Regions from separate parts of the Bradyrhizobium sp. SZCCHNRI1009 genome, predicted to be linked through region 1. Evidence: predicted binding sites of a transcription regulator. Region 1 holds the regulator's gene; each other region holds the start of a gene.
The links. The regulator PhoB, encoded in region 1, activates phosphate uptake and scavenging genes when phosphate is short. The targets are predictions, from matches to a motif close to TGTCATNNANCTGTCAT.

Region 1 (4,602 bases):
CAATCCCGCCGCGCTGAACGGCAAGGTTTTGCCGGAAGCCCCCGCCAAGGTGACCGCGCGCAACCTGAACTTCTATTACGGCGATCACCACGCGCTGAAGAACATCAACCTGTCGCTGGGGACCAACCGCGTCACCGCGTTCATCGGCCCGTCCGGCTGCGGCAAGTCGACCCTGCTGCGCATCTTCAACCGGATGTACGATCTCTACCCGGGCCAGCGCGCCGTTGGCCAGCTCATGCTGGACAACACCAACATCCTCGATCCCAAGCTCGACCTCAACCTGCTGCGGGCCCGGGTCGGCATGGTGTTCCAGAAGCCGACGCCGTTCCCGATGACGATCTACGAGAACATCGCCTTCGGCATCCGGCTGTATGAGAAGATCTCCAAGTCGGAGATGGACGACCGGGTCGAGAAGGCACTGCGCGGCGGCGCGTTGTGGAACGAGGTCAAGGACAAGCTCAACGCTTCGGGCCTGTCGCTGTCAGGCGGCCAGCAGCAGCGGCTGTGCATTGCGCGCACCGTGGCGGTCCGGCCGGAGGTGATCCTGTTCGACGAGCCGTGCTCGGCGCTCGATCCGATCTCGACCGCCAAGGTCGAGGAGCTGATCCAGGAGCTCGCCGAAAACTATACGATCGCCATCGTGACGCATAACATGCAGCAGGCGGCGCGCGTCTCCGACAAGACCGCCTTCATGTATCTCGGCGAGCTGATCGAGTTCGACGACACCAGCAAGATCTTCACCTCGCCGAGCGATCGGCGGACCCAGGATTACATCACCGGCCGGTTCGGCTGACGCCGACGACATTGACTTCAGGAGATCATCATGGCCAGTGAACATACCGCCAAGGCGTTCGACAGCGATCTGCAGGATCTCACCCGGCTGGTGTCGGAAATGGGCGGCCTCGCCGAGCGTCTGATCGTCGATTCCGTCGATGCGCTGGTGCGGCGCGACATCGCACTCGGCCAGAAGGTGGTCGCCACCGACGCCGAGGTCGACAAGCTGCAGCGCATCATCGAGGAGCGCGCCGTTCTTACCATCGCCCGGCGACAGCCGATGGCGGTCGACCTGCGCGAGATCGTCGGTGCGATGCGGGTCGCCACCGATCTGGAGCGCATCGGCGATCTCGCCAAGAACATCGGCAAGCGCGTCGCGGCGCTGGAGAGCGACTTCCATCCGCTCAAGCTGATCCGCGGGCTCGAGCACATGACCGACCTGGTGCAGTCGCAGGTCAAGACGGTGCTGGACGCCTATGCCGCGCACGACCTGCCGGCGGCGATGACGGTGTGGAAGGGCGACGAGGAGGTCGACGCCATCTGCACCTCGCTGTTCCGCGAACTCCTGACCTACATGATGGAGGATCCGCGCAACATCTCGTTCTGCATCCATCTGATGTTCTGCGCCAAGAACATCGAGCGCATCGGCGATCACGCGACCAACATCGCGGAGACCGTCTTCTATATGATCGAAGGCCAGCAGATCATGGACAAGCGCCCGAAGGGCGACATGACGAGCTTCGCGACGACGATCCCCGGCAACTGAGAGAGACGGTTCTGACATGGGCGCCCGAATTCTGGTGGTGGAGGACGAGGAGGCGCTGACGACGCTCCTGCGCTACAACCTCGAGGCCGAAGGCTACGAGGTCGAGACGGTGGCGCGCGGAGACGAGGCCGACACACGGCTGAAGGAGCGCGTTCCCGATCTCGTCGTGCTCGACTGGATGCTGCCGGGCCTGTCCGGCATCGAGCTGTGCCGCCGCCTGCGGGCGCGGTCCGAGACCCGGCAATTGCCGATCATCATGCTCACCGCGCGCGGCGAGGAGAGCGAGCGCGTGCGCGGCCTCGCGACCGGCGCCGACGACTACATCGTCAAGCCGTTCTCGGTGCCGGAGCTGCTGGCGCGCGTGAAGGGCCTGCTGCGGCGGGCGAGCCCGGAGCGGCTGGCGACCGTGCTGTCCTATGGCGACATCGAGCTCGACCGCGAGAAGCGCCGCGTGGCGCGCTCGGGACGGCCGATCGATCTCGGCCCGACCGAATACCGCCTGCTCGAGTTTTTCCTGGAGCATCCCGGCCGCGTGTTCAGCCGTGAGCAGCTGCTCGACAGCGTCTGGGGCCGCGACATCTATATCGACGAGCGCACGGTCGACGTCCATATCGGCCGCCTGCGCAAGCTGCTCAATCCGGGCCGCGAGCAGGACCCGATCCGCACCGTGCGCGGCGCCGGCTATGCGCTCGATGATCGCTTCGCCAAGAGCGAGCAGGTGTAAGGGGCGATCGGGCGTGAGGATGAAGCAGGTGTGAGGCGCGAGGGGGCCCGATTGAGGAGATCGCGGTCCGCTTTCCGCCACGCCGCCGCCGTCTTGATCGTGTCTGCTTCGTGGCCCGTCACGATGTTTCGGTCCCAGCGGACGCCCTTGATCAAGACCATCATCATATCTCTAGCCGTCCTGCTCGGCAGCGCGGCGGGCGCCGCGGCCGCCGAGCTCGAAGACGCGGTCGCCGCGGCGGGAAACGGACAGCACGCCGCGGCGATGCGCCGCCTGCTGCCGCTGGCCGCCAAGGGCGATGCGCGGGCGCAGTTCGACGTCGGCTTCATGGAGGCCTTCGGCTGGGGCCAACCGCGCAACCCCGCCGAGGCGCTGGCGTGGTATCGCAAGGCCGCCGATCAGGGCCTCGCCGTCGCCCAGCATTATCTCGGCATCGCCTATGTCAACGGCGAAGGTGTCGCGAGCAATTATGGCGAAGCCGGCCGCTGGTTCAGCCGCGCGGCAGCGCAGGGCTTTGCCCAGTCGCAATACATGCTGGGCCTGATGCTGCTCGACGGTCGCGGCGTGCAGCAGGACGTCGTGCAGGGCTACGCCTGGCTGGTGATGGCGGGTCGCAGCGGCGTGCGATCGGCCCGCCGCGACGTGCAGCGGGTCAAGCTGACGGAGCCGCAGCGCGTCCAGGCCCAGAGCGCCATTGCGGCCTGGCGGCCGAAGCCGGAATCGGCGGAGGCGGGCGTCGCCGCTCCGCGTCCGGAGCAACTGCTCGGGCTCGACCGCCACATCGGAGAGGTCGTCGATCCCACCTCGTGGCCGGCGTCGTCGATCGGCGTCGTCACCGTCGCGCAATACTCGACCGGCGGCTGGTGCACCGGCACGCTGGTCGCGGCGCGCGTCGTGCTCACCGCCGCGCATTGCGTGTTCAACGGCGTCGCGCAGGTCAGCCCCGGCAATGTCCGCTTCCTGGCCGGCATGAACAGGGGCACGCCGGCGGCATCGTCGGTCGCCGACAAGCTGATCGTGGCGCCGGACTTCGTCCCGACCCGGCACGACAGATGGTCGCTCGACCGCTCGCCCGCCGATTGGGCGCTGATCGTGCTGAAGGATGCGCTGCCGTCGAAGCCGGTCGCGGTCAAGGCGCTGACGCGCGAGGAACTGCAGGCTGCGACCACCGCCGGAACCATCTCAGAGATCGGGTACGGTCAGGAGCGGCGCTACTCGCCGACCGGCCAGCGCAATTGCAGCGCCGGCATGACCAGCGATGCCCGTCTGCTGACGGTGCATTGCCTCGCCAATTTCGGCTATTCGGGCTCGCCGATCCTGGCCGAGGTCGGCGGCACGCCGGCCGTGGTCGGCATCTTCTCGGCGTTCCACGAGGAGACCCGGCTGATGTTCGCCGCGCCCGCAAGCCAGTTCGAGGCCGTCGTGCGGCGCGAGATTGCGGCGCAGAGTGCCTCGGCGCGGTGAAGGGGGAGGGGACGAGAGAGGTCCCGCCGCTGGTCACGATCTGTGCGCGACTGGATAGCGGGTTGCCAAGCGAGCGGGCGATCCGGCAAGTGCAGCCGATTTTTTCCTGTAGCTTTCGCCTGCAGCGGGGCTTTACCGAACTGGCCTGGCTCTTGCTATAGTTCGAGTATGACGATTGTTCCAATTGATCATCCTCGTGCCCCGCGGCTGCTGTGGTGGCGGTCGCAGCCCGGCAGGACCGTTGCGCTCGTCGCCTGGCTGGTCGCGGCCAATGCGCTGGCCTGGGCCTGGGCATTCGCGCTCTACGCCGACCGGCCCGCCATCGTCGGCACCGCGATGCTGGCCTGGCTGCTCGGACTGCGCCATGCCGTCGATGCGGACCACATCGCGGCGATCGACAATGTGGTGCGGAAGCTCGTGCAGGACGGTCGCGCCCCGCGCGCCGCCGGCCTCTATTTTGCGCTCGGCCATTCCAGCGTCGTCGTCATCGCCACCATCGTGGTGAGCCTGGTGGCCGGCGCAGATCTGTTGAGTGAGGACAGCGCCATCCGTGCGATCGGCGGCACCATCGGCACCTCGGTCTCCGCAGGCTTCCTGCTGCTGATCGCCTTCGCGAATCTGGTGCTGTTCGTGAACCTCTGGCGCCGCCCATCCCACCCCCATTCCGACATGGACGCCGCCGGTAGCGCCGGGCGGGGCCTGCTCATTCGTCTGCTGCGGCCGGTGCTCCGCGTCGTCTCCCGCGCCTGGCACATGTACCCGCTCGGCTTCCTGTTCGGCCTGGGCTTCGACACCGCCAGCGAAATCGGGCTGCTCAGCCTGTCGGCGACCGAGGCGGCGCGCGGGGCGAGCCTGGCGCATGTGCTGGTATTCC
Region 2 (4,602 bases), on a different contig from region 1:
TCGACGATGACGTCGGCGACGAGGCCGGAGAAGTTGATGTCGTTGGCGCCGATCGACAGCAGAATCAGATCGAGCTTGCGGTCCGGCTGGCGGCGCTTGGCCGCGGTCAGCGCCTCGCGCAGCTCGCCGAGCTGGCCGTTGACGCCGCCGGCGCAAGTGGCCGCAGAGCGGCCCGGCGTGCATTCGCGCGCGCGCTGACTGCCGAACAGGCCGTCGGCGATGGTAGCGCCGGTGCAGGCAAGCGGCAGGTAGGTGACCGCGACATGCGGATAGCGCACGGCGAGCGCCAGCGCCGTCCGTGTCTGGTAGCTGTAGAGCGAGCGGTGGCAGGCGGCGTTGAGCCAGACCGCGCTGTGCTTCTGCCAGTTCTGCAGCGTGTCCGGCGCCTCGCAGGCGCGGCCGCCTTTGAAGCCGGCGCGGCTCGGCCGATAATATTGCGCGGTCGGACCGCCGAGATAGGAGCGGAAGCAGAAGCCTTCGTCGGCGAGCGCGATCGGGCGGTCCGGATTGCCCTCGCCGGAGGCGATGCTGTCGCCGAGGCCGGCGATCAGGACGTCGCGGACCTGGATTCCGGTCGAGACCTGCAGCGTCCCATCCGGGCTGGCGACATCGACGGATGCCACGGTCTGCCGGCCGTAGCGGACGCGCAGGTTGACCGGCTCGGCGCAGTCGAATGTCGAGGTCTGCGGCCCGTCGCCGTCGTCGAACGACCACGCGCAGGTGGCGCCGACCGGAACCGGGCCGGTCAGGCGCACGGTGACCGGGTGGTCGATCGGCGTGAGATAGCTTTCCTTGACGTTGTCGCGCGTGCATGGCTCGTTGATGCGACCGGCGAGGTCGATGCAGAGCCGGTTGACGACGTTGCGGGCCCAGCCGCGGCCGTCGCTCTGCACCGCCAACGCCTGCTCGGCGGCGAGGATGGAGCGGTCGCGCGTGCTCTCGGTATGCAGCAGGAAGTCGCGCTCCTCCCGGAAGAGACGGAAGCGGTTGCGCACCTCCCAGCTGATCTGCAGCGGCGGCGCCGTGCCGAACTGCGCGGCGGCCTCGGTGGCGGCGAGAGGGGCAAGCAGGCCGGCCAGGACGCAGGCGGCGAGCAACGGACGATGGGGCATTCGGGTCATGCGCAAGGATTCACGTCAGCGATGGGGCGGAAATAAGAGGATCGCACGCGACTTCAACCGGCCGAGGGGCGAGCCGCTGCGTCGTCCGCGAGAGAATTGATGCTCAGCGCTGGGAGTGCCGCTTGATGCGCTGGGGAACCGCAGCGTGCGCCGTGGTCGCGGCGCGCTTGGCGGCGATCTCGTCCGACACCGCGCCCTGCAGCCGGCGCCGCTCCTGCCACGGCTTGACCACATTCAGCCAGAGTTCCCTGATGCCCATGATGGAGATCGCCGTCGCGAACGGGATCACGAAATACAGCACGCGGAAAACGAGCAGGGTGGCCAGCAACTGCTCGCGGCCGAACTGCGGCAGCGCCACCAGCATCGCGGCATCGAACACGCCGATGCTGCCGGGGGCATGGCTGGCAAAGCCGAGCAGGGTAGCGAGGATGAACACCACCGACAGCGACAGGAAATCGATCGGCGGAGCGGCGGGGACGAGGAGGTACATCGCCAGCGCGCAGAAGCCGAGGTCGACCACTCCGATCAGGATCTGCACGAGCGTGAGCTGCGCCGAGGGCAGCACCACCTTCCAACCGTTCTGGCCGAGCTGGCGCCGGTTCTTGCCGGCGGTCAGCCATCCGAGATAGGCGAAGATCGCCCCGAGGATGCCGATCGCGATCAACTGGTTCACCGCCGGGGGCAACTGGTCCATCGCGGTGGCGGCGGCCGGATGCAAGGTCATGCCGATACCGAGCACGAACAGATTGCCGAGCCAGAAGGTCAGGCCCGATAGGAAGCAGATCTTGGCGACGTCGATCGCGGACAGGCCGTAGTCGGAGTAGATCCGGAACCGGATGGCGCCGCCGGTGAACACGGTGGCGCCGATGTTGTGGCCGATCGAATAGCTGGTGAAGGCGCTCATCGCCGCGATGCGATAGGGCACGTGTTTCTTGCCAATCGTTCGCAGCGCAAAATAGTCATAGAAGGTCAGCGTGCAGAACGCGCCGACCACACACAAGGCCGCGAGCGCGATGTGACCGGGCGGGATTTCGGTGAGCGCGGTCAGGATGACGCCGGCGTCGACGCCCTTCAGCGTGCGCACGAGCGTCGTGATCGCGAAGGCGATGATCGCAAGGCTCGCTGCAATCCCCAGCCGCTTCCAGCCGATCCATTTCTTGAAGCCACGCCCAAGCGTGGTCAGCAGGCGCTGCATTCATCCTCCCGGCGGGGCGGTACTAGATCTTGGAAAAGAGGCGAAACCATTGATCGATGGGGCGGGCAATTCGTGACAGCCTGTTTCTTATGCTAAAATGCGCGGCTTGTGCAGTCCTTGACACAGGTCAGCTCCGACCCATGCGGCGCAGGTCTGTCACACTCCGGTCACATGGCTGGCCGCCCATCCGCCTCAGTTCGGTCCAACTGGTTACCCGCGGGGTTCACGGGCAAACTTGGTCCTCCGCGCCCGGTTCCGGACGGCAGGCTCGGTGACACAGGAACGACCGCCGCTGCCGCCGGTTAGCGCCCGCGAGCACAGCGAACATGGCGACCACCGGTCGGGGGCGGGACCTGCCATGTTCCCGAACCAGGAGGACGTGAAGCAAATGGGATTGTTCACAAAGGACATCAAGACGATGAACGATCTGTTCGTTCATCAGCTGCAGGACATCTATTACGCCGAAAACCAGCTCGTCAAAGCGCTGCCCAAGATGGCGGAGAAGGCGAGGGATCAGAAGCTCAAGCAGGGTTTTCTTGCCCATCTCGACGAAACCAGGACGCATGTGAAGCGGCTCGAGCAGGTGTTCGAGATGCATGGCATTGCGCCCAAGGCAGTCGACTGCCCGGCGATCGACGGCATCATCGAAGAGGCGGAGGAGGTCGCCGGCGAGGTCGCGGACAAGACCGTGCTTGACGCCGCCCTGATCAATGCCGGCCAAGCGGCCGAGCACTATGAGATCACCCGCTATGGCAGCCTGATCGCCTGGGCCAAGCAGCTCGGCCGCAGCGACTGCGCCGCCGTGCTGCAGAAGACGCTCGACGAGGAGAAGGCGACCGACATGAAGCTGACCAAGCTCGCCGAGACGAGCGTCAACCTGCGCGCCGCGAGCTGACGCTCGATCGTTGATGAGGCAAAACGCCGCGCGGGTCGCCCGCGCGGCGTCGGCGGATCGCGCCGGTCAGGTCTTGCGCAGCGCGAAGTTGGCGCCGCAGAACGCCATCAGGGCGCCGAGGCAGAGCGCGGCGAGGCCTGCCAGTACGCCCGAGGCCGACGGCACGGGGCTCGGACCGGAGATCGCCTGGCCGATGCCGGCCAGCATCAGGACGCCGACCACGACCAGGAAGTTGCGCATCCGCTGCGGGATCTCGCCCGACACCGCGCTGTGCATGATGTTGGCGATGAAGTAGCCCGAGGAGAACCCGACGGTGGCGATCAGCCACCATGCGATCGCCGATCCCGCCGGCATGAAGGCGCCGCTCTCGGTCTGCCACAGGCCGCCGAGATCGAGCCCGTAGCGGGCGCCGAGCATGTGCACCGCCAGCGCCAGCAGCACGCCGGCGGCCATCGCCCCGGCCAGGATCAAATGGCGCGGAAAATAGATCGTTTCGCTCATGCTCCGCTTGTAGGATAAGGCGCGTGCCACACGCAACAGGACCGATCCATTTCCGAGCGCACCACCACGGCCGGCGATGATACGATCCGCTACGCCTACAAGGCGTCGCTGATCGGGGCCGCGCACCAGTTCGAACTGACGGAGCAGGGCCTGTCGTGGCGGTTCGCCGGCCGTACCGGCCTGTGGCCTTACGCCGAGATCGCCGCGATCCGGCTGTCCTACCGACCGGTGTCGATGCAGGCGAAGCGTTTTCGGGCCGACGTCACCCATCGCGACGGCCGCCGCCTCGGCATCATCTCCGTCTCGTGGCAGACGGCTGCCCTGATGGCGCCGCAGAGCGAGGCCTATCGCGCCTTCATTCTCGGGTTGCATGCGCGGCTCGCCGTCAGCGGCAGCAACGCGCGGCTGACCGCGGGCCTCGGCCGCTTCACCTACGGCGCGGCGCTCGCCGCGATCGCGCTGCTCGCCGTCGCGATGGCCGGGCTTCTGGTGCGTGCGCTCGTCATCGCCGAATGGTCGGGCGCGTTGTTCCTGATCGGCTTCGCCGCGCTGTTCGCCTGGTATGTCGGCGGCTTCATCACCCGCAACAGGCCGCGCAGCTACACGTTCACGGACATTCCGGCCGCGCTGCTGCCGTGATCACGCAATCGCATCGCCGGTCACCGAATGTGATCGTGCAGATTTGGCGCACCATGCCAGACTGAGCGAGTCGCTTTCGGAGTGGGACGATGCAGGATCGCGCGCTGCGCAGGCCGGATGACGCCGAGATCGCCGCGATCAACGCGCGGCATTTCGCCGACACGCCGCTGCGGCCGGCCGATCTGCTGTTCGTGTTCGGCACCCGCGTCGACGAGGAGCTGCGTGCCGAGACGGCGGCGAAGCTATGGCAG
Region 3 (4,602 bases), on a different contig from region 1:
AGGCTCGGCTTTGCCATAACTTCCCAGGACCTGGCCGATCAATTGCGCCGTGCGCTGGGTCCATGGGCCGTGTCTGGACCTGCGCTTGCGATAGGTTCGATTGCTCTGGCTGACGACCAATGGCTGCGGGACGCACGCGTGAGGCTGGTGTCCGACGGACAACGGCTCGATACGATGCTGACCGCGTCCGGCTGCCAAATTCACAGCCTCGGTTCCAGGGCTCTTGGCGGAACACCCCTGTTCAGGCTGGTCGAGAACGCGAATGCTGCCGCATTGGCCGAGCGGCTCGCCCGGCATGGCATCCACGTCCGGCGTTTTCCGGCTCAGCCAAACTGGCTGCGTTTCGGCCTTCCAGGCGACGCGTCCGAATGGCAGCGGCTGGCGCAGGCGCTCGGCGGCGCCTTCTAGCCGAGCACGCAGGCGGCAAGCAGCAGCGTTTCCGTGACCTCGATGCTGGCGCCATGGCAATCACCAGTGATGCCGCCGAGCCGCCATTGCCAATAGAATGCGACCGCCGGCAGGAGCACGATGGCGAGCAGCGTCGGGACCGCGCCGGCCAGCGCGGCGATCACGAGCACGCCGCCCCACGCGATAATGACATTCCAACCGACGCTGTTCGCGACGCTCGCGCCGAGCCCCGGCTTCAGCGACAGCAGCGTCTTGGTGCAGACCAGCGTTCCCAGCCGTGCCCAAGCCGGGATCAGCAGCAGCACCCAGGCCGTCGGGCCCGTGGCCAGCTCGGCGATCAGCACCAGCTTGGCGGCGATCTGAAGCGATATCGCGACCACGGCGAAGCTGCCGGCATGGGGATCGCCGAGCACGGCGATGAAGCGTTCAGGCTTGCCATGCGCGGCGCCGAACGCATCAGCGACGTCGCCGAGCCCATCGAGATGCAGCGCGCCGGTGATCCAGATCCAGGCGACCAGCACGGCCAGCGCGACGATCCACGGATCGGCCTCATGAAAAAGGCGGGCGATCAGCGCCAGACAGGCGCCAATCACCAGTCCCGCGGCCGGAAACCAGACCGACGCCCGCGCAAGATCGTCCGGTCGCGACTCCGCGACGCGTGGGGTCGGCAGCCGCGTCAGGAACTGCAATGCAATCCAGAATTCACGAAGCGTCATGGCTGAATGATCTCGACGATTTCGCCCCAAGCTACACCATCATCGCCCTGCCCGGCTTCGAGCGTGATCCGCGTGCCGGGACAGATACGGAGGCTCCATAGCTGGCGCAGCGGCCAGCCAAGCAGATGCGACAACGCGGCACGCATGGCGCCGCCATGCGTCACCACCAGAACCGGCGCAGACTCGGACTTTGCCAGAATGCGATCAGTCGCGCGCGTGACACGCGCTCGCAGATCGACCCAGCTCTCACCGCCCGGTGCCCGGACTGTGGGATCGGCATGAAAGGCGTCGAGCAAGCCTTCACCCCCGGACTCGGCGGCGATGTCACGGCGGCTTCGCCCGTCCCAGCGCCCGAAATCGAACTCGCTCCAATCCGCGTCGATGTTCAGCGCGCAGCCGGTCTGACGCGCATAATCCTCCGCTGCCGCACGTGCGCGCGCCAACGGCGAGCTGACGACGCTGCGCCAGATCCGGCTCTGCGTCTGCCGCCGGAATTGATCCCAGCCGGATTCGCTGAGCGGCGGATCGGTGCGGCCATCGAGATGGCCATCCCGCCCCGTCGTCCCGTGCCGCAGCAGATCGATCCGCATCAGGACTTGGCTCCCGAGACGGCGGCCTCCGCGAAGGTCGCCATGCCCCCGTGGAGCGCGCAGGCCAGCCGGATGATCGGCAGCGCGGTGGCGGCGCCCGAGGCCTCGCCGAGCCGCAGATCGAGGTCGATCAGAGGACGGGCGCCGAGCACGTCGAGCACGATGGCGTGGCCGCGTTCGGCCGAGCGGTGCGAGAACAACAGCCACGGACGGCAGGACGGATTGAGGCGGACGGCAACCAGCGCCGCGACCGAGACGATGAAGCCGTCGACCAGCACCGGCCAGCGCCGCTGCGCGGCGGCTACGATCGCGCCGGCCATCGCGATGATCTCGAAGCCGCCGACCGCTTTCAGGATGTCCGCGACGGCCGCTCCCGCCGTGAGCCCGTGTCGCCGCAATGCGTCGGCGATCACCGCGGCCTTCCTGGCCCGCCCGTCGGCGTCGAGCCCGGTGCCGCTGCCGACGGTGTCCGCAGGCGCACAGGACAGCAGCGCTGCGGCGATCGCTGCCGCCGACGTCGTGTTGCCGATCCCCATCTCGCCGAAGATCACGAGTTGCGGCGCGTGATCGGCCTGCCGCAGCACCGCGCGCCGTCCGGCTTCCACCGCGAACGCAACCTCCTCCGGCGTCAGCGCCGCCTCGGTGCTGAAATCGCGGGTGCCGCGCCGTGGCTTGTCGACGACGACGCCGGGCACCGGCTCATGCGCCAGCGTCCCGACGTCGACCACCTCAAGCGGGCAGCCCAGGCTGCGCGCCAGCACCGAGATCGCCGCACCACCGGCCGCGAAGTTGTGCAGCATCTGCACCGTCACTTCCGGCGGATAGGCCGACACGCCCTGCGCCGCGATGCCGTGATCCCCTGCGAACAGCACCACCGGGACCCTGTCGGCCCCCGGCCGTTCCAGGGCCTGCAGCGCCGCCAGTTCGACCGCCACCTGCTCCAATCGCCCAAGGGCGCCAAACGGCTTGGTCAACTGCGCCTGGCGTTCCAGCGCCGCCTGCCGATGGAGTTCGGACGGGGCCGCACAATCAAGGCTGATCCATTCAGGAAGCACCGCGGATCCTTTCAGCGTCACTCGGGTTCGGGACGATTGCCACCGCGAGACGGCCGAGACAAGCTCCGTGAGTGCCCGATTGTCATTGAACCGTCATCGAACGTGACGACAGGTGGCTGCCCCACCCAGCCCGAAAGACGCTCATGGATTACTTCCGCCGCTTCACCTTCCTGTTCGCCGCGCCCGTGTTCGAGACCGACGATCTCGCCGGCGTCCGCTTCAACCAGATCATTGAGGAGATCCAGCGCTCGGGCTTCGAGGTGGTGCGCGCCCGCAAGCTGGAGGACGCCGAGATCGCGGTGCAGACGGATGCCGCGATCGGCTGCATGGTCGTCGATTGGGGCAAGAAGGGCCTGGAAGGCAAGACGGCGTCGCTGATCAACCTGATGCGCCGGCGCGGTCTGGACTTCCCGATCATCCTCCTGATTCGGCGCAAGCGCTTCGAGGACCTGCCGGTCGAGGTGCTCGATTTCATCGACGGCTATGTCTTCCTCTCCGAGGAGACGCCCGCCTTCATCGCCAAGAACCTGATCAGCCGGCTGAAGCAATATGCCGAGACGCTGAAGACGCCGTTCTTCGGCACGCTGGTCGACTATGCCGAGGAAGGCAACCAGCTCTGGACCTGTCCCGGACACAATGGCGGCGTGTTCTACAGCCGCAGCCCGATCGGCCGGATCTTCGTCGAGCATCTCGGCGAAGCCGTATTCCGCGACGACCTTGACAATTCCGTGCTCGATCTCGGTGATCTCCTGACCCATGAGGGACCGGCGCTGCGCGCGCAGAAGGAAGCGGCGCAAATCTTTGGCGCCGAGAAGACCTATTTCGTCCTCAACGGCACCTCGACCTCCAACAAGGTCGTGTTGGGGGCCTTGGTCACCGATGGCGACCTCGTGCTCTTCGATCGCAACAACCACAAGGCCGCCCATCATGGCGCGCTGCTGATTTCGGGCGGCGTCCCGATCTACGTCCCGACAGTCCGCAACCCCTGGGGTCTGATCGGCCCGATGCGCTGGGACCTGCTCGACGAGGAGCACCTGCGGCAACAGATCCGGGACAACCCGCTGGTCAAGGATCCCGACGCCTGGCGCAAGCCGCGCCCGTTCCGTGTCGCAGTGGTCGAGCAGTGCACCTATGACGGGACGATCCACAGCGCCGAGATGATCCTCAAGCGGATCGGGGATCTCTGCGAGTACATCATGTTCGACGAGGCCTGGGCAGGCTTCATGAAGTTCCACCCGCTCTATGCCGGCCGCTTCGCGATGGGCCTGTCCGAACTCGGGCCGGACGCGCCGGGCATCATTGCCACGCAATCGACCCACAAGCAGCTCGCGAGCTTCTCCCAGGCCTCGCAGATCCACGTCAAGGACCGCCACATCAAGGGGCAGCGGCGGCGGATCGAGCATCGGCGCTTCAACGAGAGCTTCATGCAGCACGCCTCGACATCGCCGTTCTATCCGCTGTTCGCCTCGCTGGACGTCGGCGCGCAGATGATGAAGGGCCGCTCCGGCGAGGTGCTGTGGGACGACACGATCCGGCTCGGCATCGAATTGCGCAAGAAGATCCGGGCGATGCGCAGGGAATTCGAGGAGAAGGAGAAGGATCCGGCACGGCGCTGGTTCTTCGAGCCGTTCGTTCCGGATCGCGTCTCGATTCCCGATGCGGCCAATCCCGGAGCCAGCCACGATGTGGCCTGGGAGGCGATCTCGACCGACCAGCTCGCAACCGACGCGTCCCTCTGGCAGCTCGCGCCCGGGGCGGCATGGCACGGCTTTCCGGATCTCGCCGCCGGCTTCACGATGACCGATCCGAACAAGCTGACCCTGCTGACCCCAG
Region 4 (4,602 bases), on a different contig from region 1:
CAGTGGCGGACGCGATCAGCGGCAGCGCGAGCCCCGCATAACTGTCGAGCATATGGAGGTCGGCGACGATCTTGTAGGTCGGATAGATGCGCACCTCGACCGGCAGCATCAGGGTGATGAAGATGAGCCAGAAGATCGGCATGCGGAACGGGAAGCGGAAGTAGACGACCGCATACGCCGAGATGATCGAGATCGCGATCTTGCCGACGGCGATCGAGAGCGCCATGACCAGCGAGTTCAAAAGCATGGTCGCAACCGGCTCGCGGGTCGAGCCGCTCGTGCCGACGAAGATCGTCTGATAGTAGGTCGACAGGAAGTGCCCGCCCGGCAGCAGCGACATCTGCCCGTTGGCGATCACCGCATTGTCCTGCGTCGAGGCGACGAATGCGAGATAGACCGGGAACGCGACGATCGCGATTCCGATCCACAGGATGACATGCGCGACGTAGCGTCGAATGCCTTCTTGCTCGACCATCAGTAGGTCACCTTGCGCTCGACGAAGCGGAACTGGATCGCCGTCAGCACGATGACGATGACCATCAGAACGACGGATTGTGCAGCCGAGGAGCCGAGATTGCCGCCGAGCAGGCCATCGGTGTAGACCTTGTAGACCAGCGTCTCGGTGGACTTGCCAGGACCGCCGCGGGTCATCGTGTCGATGATGCCGAACGTCTCGAAGAAGGCGTAGACGATGTTGATCACCAGCAGGAAGAAGATGGTCGGCGACAGCAGCGGGAAGGTCACGGTCCAGAACCGCCGCATCGGCCGTGCGCCATCGATCGCGGCGGCTTCGAGCACGCTCTTGGGGATGCTCTGCAGCCCGGCGAGGAAGAACAGGAAGTTGTAGGAGATCTGCTTCCAGGCGGCCGCGAGGATGATCTGCAGTGCCGCCTGGTCGCCGTCGAGCAGCGGATTCCAGTCGATGCCCATGGCGCGCAGATAGCGCGAGATCACGCCGAGCGAGGGGTGCAGCATGAAGATCCAGAGCACGCCCACCACCGGCGGCGCCACGGCATAGGGCCAGATCAGCAGCGTCCGGTACAGCGTCACGCCGCGCAGCGGCTTGTCCGCCATGACCGCGAGCAGCAGCGCGACCGACAGCGACGAGAATGCGATGGCGAAGGAGAAGCCGAAGGTGCGGAGAATGGCTTCAAAATAGTCCGGCTGGCTGAGCAGGTCGGCGTAGTTCTCGAACCAGACGAAGCTCGTGGACAGGCCGAACGCGTCCTGCAGCAGGAACGACTGGATGACGGCCTGGATGGCGGGCCAATAGAAGAAGATCAGCACGATCGCGAGCTGGGGAGCGACCAGCACGAACGGCAGCAGCTTTGACTGGAAGATGGCGTTCTTCTGCATGATCGGTCGGCGAGCCGGCAGGCCGCGGGTGGCCTGCCGGCTCTTGGCCTTATTTCACGGCCGTCTTTTCGAACTGGCGCAGCATCTGGTTGCCGCGCTCGACGGCGGCGTCCAGCGCCTGCTTGGCGGTCTTCTTGCCGGCCAGAGCCTGCTCGATCTCCTCCGACCAGACGTCACGCAGCTGCACCATGTTGCCCAGGCGCAGGCCGCGGGAGTTCTCGGTCGGCTCCTTGTTGGTCAACTCGAGCAGCGGGGTCTCCAGATAGGGCTGATCCTTGTAGAAGCCCTCGGCCTTGGCCTTGGCATAGGCGGCCTTGGTGATCGGCAGATAGCCCGACGCCTTGTGGATGTAGACTTGGCGGTCGGTGTCCGAGAGGAAGGTCAGGAACTTGGCGACGCCCTTGTACTCATCGGCCGACTTGCCGCCCATGACCCAGAGCGAAGCGCCGCCGATGATCGAGTTCTGCGGCGCGCCCTTCACGTCGGGGTAATACGGCATCGGCGCGGCGGTGAAGGCGAACTTCGCCTGCGCCTTGACGTTGCCGAAGAACGCCGACGAGGTCAGGTAGATCGGGCATTCGCCCGAGGTGAAGCGGCCCTCGCCGGTGTTGGTGCGGCCGGCGTAGTCATAGGTCTTGTCCTTCTGCAGCTCGACCAGGTTTTCGAGATGCTTGACCTGCAGCGGACCGTTGAACTCGAGCACGGTGTCGAAGCCGTCGAGGCCGTTGGCCTTGCTGGCGAGCGGCACGTTGTGCCAGGCGGAGAGCTGCTCGAGATTGACCCAGGTTACCCACGAGCCGGAGAAGCCGCAGGTCGGGTGGCCGGCCGCGTGGAGCTTCTTGGCGGTCTCGAACAGCTCGGGCCAGGTCTTCGGGATCTCGGCGTTGACCTTCTTCAGCTCATCGAGATTGACCCACATGACGGTGGAGGACGAGTTGAAGGGGAAGGACAGCATTTCGCCCTTCGAGGTCGAATAGTAGCCGGTGATGGCCGGCAGGTAGCTCTTGGGATCGAACTTCTCGCCGGCGTCCTGCATCAGCTTGTAGACCGGCTTCACGGCGCCGGTGGCGGCCATCATCGTGGCAGTGCCGACCTCGAACACCTGCATGATATGCGGCGCATTGCCGGCGCGGAACGCGGCGATGCCGGCATTCATCGTGTCGGCGTAGTTGCCCTTGTAGGTCGGAACGACCTTGTAGTCGGTCTGCGAGGCGTTGAAATCATTGGCGAGCTTGACGATGACGTCGTTGTTGGCGCCGGTCATCGCGTGCCACCACTGAATCTCCGTCACCGCGTGTGCGGGTGCGGCGGCGCCAAGGACCAGCGTGGCTGCCGCAGCGGCGGCTGTCCAGAATTGTCGAAGTGACATTAAAAAAATTCCTCCCATGGAACGTCATCGGCGTCGCGGCCGTAGCAGCGCGAGATGACAGTTTTGTGAATGTATAACCGGTTGGATCGTCAGCGGAAAGCGCGTTCATCGCCGCGGAACGCAGCGACTTGCGGGAGACGGTAGCGGCGCCGGGGTGATGCCCGGGCGGCGCTAGCGTTGGGAGACGACAGGCTGATGGCTCCTCAGCGCTTGCGCTCGGCGCAGACCGTGCCCTCGGAGAGCAGGGCCTGGATCTCGGGCTCCGAGTAGCCGAACTCGCTGAGCACCTCCTGGGCATGCTGGCTGAACTTCGGCGGGGTGGAGCGCAGGCTCGGCTTGGTGCGTTCGAGCCGGATCGGCGAGGCGACGCCCTTGTACCAGTCCTTCTCGATGACATCGCCGCGGTGGATCGTGTGCGGATTGGTCAACGCCTGGTCGATCTTCTGCACGGGTCCCGCCGGCAGGCCGGCTGCGAGCAGCCGGTCGCACAGCGGCTCCGCCTCGAATTGGCTGAACACGGCGGCGAGCTCGGCGCGCAGCGCCTCGCGATTGGCGACGCGATCCTTGTTGCGCGCGAAGCGCGGATCGGTGCCGAGTTCCGGCCGGCCGATTTCCTTGGCGAGCTTGCGGAAGGTGCCGTCATTGCCGACGCCGATGAAGATATCGTCGGTCCTGGTCGGGAAGATCGCATAGGGCACGAGGTTCGGATGCTCGTTGCCGGTCAGCGACGGCGGCTTGCCATGCATGAAGTAGTTTGCGGTATGCGGATGCATGATCGCGAGGCCGGTCTCATACAGCGTGACCTCGAGGAACTGACCGAGCCCAGAACGCTGCCGTTCCGACAGCGCCATCAGGATGCCGATCGCGGCATAGAGGCCGGTGGTGATGTCGACCAGCGGCACGCCGATCCGCATCGGCCCGCTTTGCGGCGATCCGGTCGCGGCGATCATGCCGGTCATCGCCTGGATGATCGCGTCATAGCCGGGATTGCCGCCGCGCGGCCCGTCGGCACCGAAGCCGCAGATGCGGCAGTGCACCAGCTTCGGGAATTTCTCGCGCAGGGTGTCGCTGCCGATGCCCCATTTCTCCAAGGTGCCGGGCTTGAAGTTCTCGATCAGCACGTCGGCGGTCTCGAGCATCCGCATCAGCACGACGCGTCCGCCCTCGGACGCGAGATCGAGGCCGATCGAGCGCTTGTTGCGGTTGATCCCGACGAAATAGGCGGCGTCCTCGTCGTGGAACGGAGGGCCCCAGTCGCGCACTTCGTCGCCGGCCGGCGGCTCGACCTTGATCACGTCGGCGCCGTGATCGGCCAGGATCTGCGTGCAATAGGGCCCGCCGAGCACGCGCGTCAGATCGATCACGCGCAGTCCGGCCATGGCGCCGGGAGCAAATTGAGGTGTCATCGGATGTCGCGAGGTTGGTTACAGCTCGCGATCATTAAGCATTGCTGCGGCGGTGGCGCAAACGGGGGCTGCCATGCGGCAGGACAACGGAGGTCGTCCTGCCGCACGACGGAATTGAAGCTCAGACGACGGTCAGCTTGACGTCGACATTGCCGCGCGTGGCGTTGGAATAGGGGCACACCTCATGCGCCTTGGCGACCAGCGCCTCGGCGTCAGCCTTGGCGAGGCCGGGCAGAGAGACGGCGAGCTCGACGGTGATGCCGAAGCCGCCTTCCGAGCGCGGCCCGATGCCGACGGTGGAGGTCACCGACGTGTCGGCGGGAACCTTCGGGCCGCCCTGCGAGCCGACGAACTTCATCGCGCCGATGAAGCAGGCGGCGTAGCCGGCCGCGAACAGCTGCTCGGGATTGTTGCCGGCGCCGCCGCCGCCACCGAGCTCCTTCGGGGTGGAGAGCTTGACCTTGAGCGAGC

Region 2: the regulator PhoB is predicted to act here: its motif matches at 2,471-2,487, upstream of QX010_RS27740 (YbhN family protein).
Region 3: the regulator PhoB is predicted to act here: its motif matches at 2,850-2,866, upstream of QX010_RS26100 (Orn/Lys/Arg decarboxylase N-terminal domain-containing protein).
Region 4: the regulator PhoB is predicted to act here: its motif matches at 2,780-2,796, upstream of ugpB (sn-glycerol-3-phosphate ABC transporter substrate-binding protein UgpB).

What each region holds. Positions count from the first base shown of each region.
Region 1 is NZ_JAUEUL010000012.1:60,815-65,416, forward strand. Features, by position in the region: gene pstB (phosphate ABC transporter ATP-binding protein PstB) at 1-793, shown strand, start outside; gene phoU (phosphate signaling complex protein PhoU) at 824-1,540, shown strand; gene phoB (phosphate regulon transcriptional regulator PhoB) at 1,557-2,264, shown strand; gene QX010_RS21045 (trypsin-like serine protease) at 2,412-3,728, shown strand; gene QX010_RS21050 (HoxN/HupN/NixA family nickel/cobalt transporter) at 3,897-4,602, shown strand, end outside.
Region 2 is NZ_JAUEUL010000023.1:80,327-84,928, forward strand. Features, by position in the region: gene QX010_RS27735 (hypothetical protein) at 1-1,121, opposite strand, end outside; gene QX010_RS27740 (YbhN family protein) at 1,225-2,316, opposite strand; gene QX010_RS27745 (ferritin-like domain-containing protein) at 2,705-3,211, shown strand; gene QX010_RS27750 (hypothetical protein) at 3,278-3,712, opposite strand; gene QX010_RS27755 (hypothetical protein) at 3,761-4,351, shown strand; gene QX010_RS27760 (YdcF family protein) at 4,441-4,602, shown strand, end outside.
Region 3 is NZ_JAUEUL010000020.1:56,267-60,868, reverse strand. Features, by position in the region: gene cobD (threonine-phosphate decarboxylase CobD) at 1-408, shown strand, start outside; gene cobS (adenosylcobinamide-GDP ribazoletransferase) at 405-1,124, opposite strand; gene QX010_RS26110 (histidine phosphatase family protein) at 1,121-1,714, opposite strand; gene cobT (nicotinate-nucleotide--dimethylbenzimidazole phosphoribosyltransferase) at 1,714-2,769, opposite strand; gene QX010_RS26100 (Orn/Lys/Arg decarboxylase N-terminal domain-containing protein) at 2,913-4,602, shown strand, end outside.
Region 4 is NZ_JAUEUL010000004.1:17,804-22,405, forward strand. Features, by position in the region: gene ugpE (sn-glycerol-3-phosphate ABC transporter permease UgpE) at 1-475, opposite strand, end outside; gene ugpA (sn-glycerol-3-phosphate ABC transporter permease UgpA) at 475-1,356, opposite strand; gene ugpB (sn-glycerol-3-phosphate ABC transporter substrate-binding protein UgpB) at 1,406-2,725, opposite strand; gene QX010_RS09170 (CaiB/BaiF CoA-transferase family protein) at 2,929-4,131, opposite strand; gene QX010_RS09175 (organic hydroperoxide resistance protein) at 4,253-4,602, opposite strand, start outside.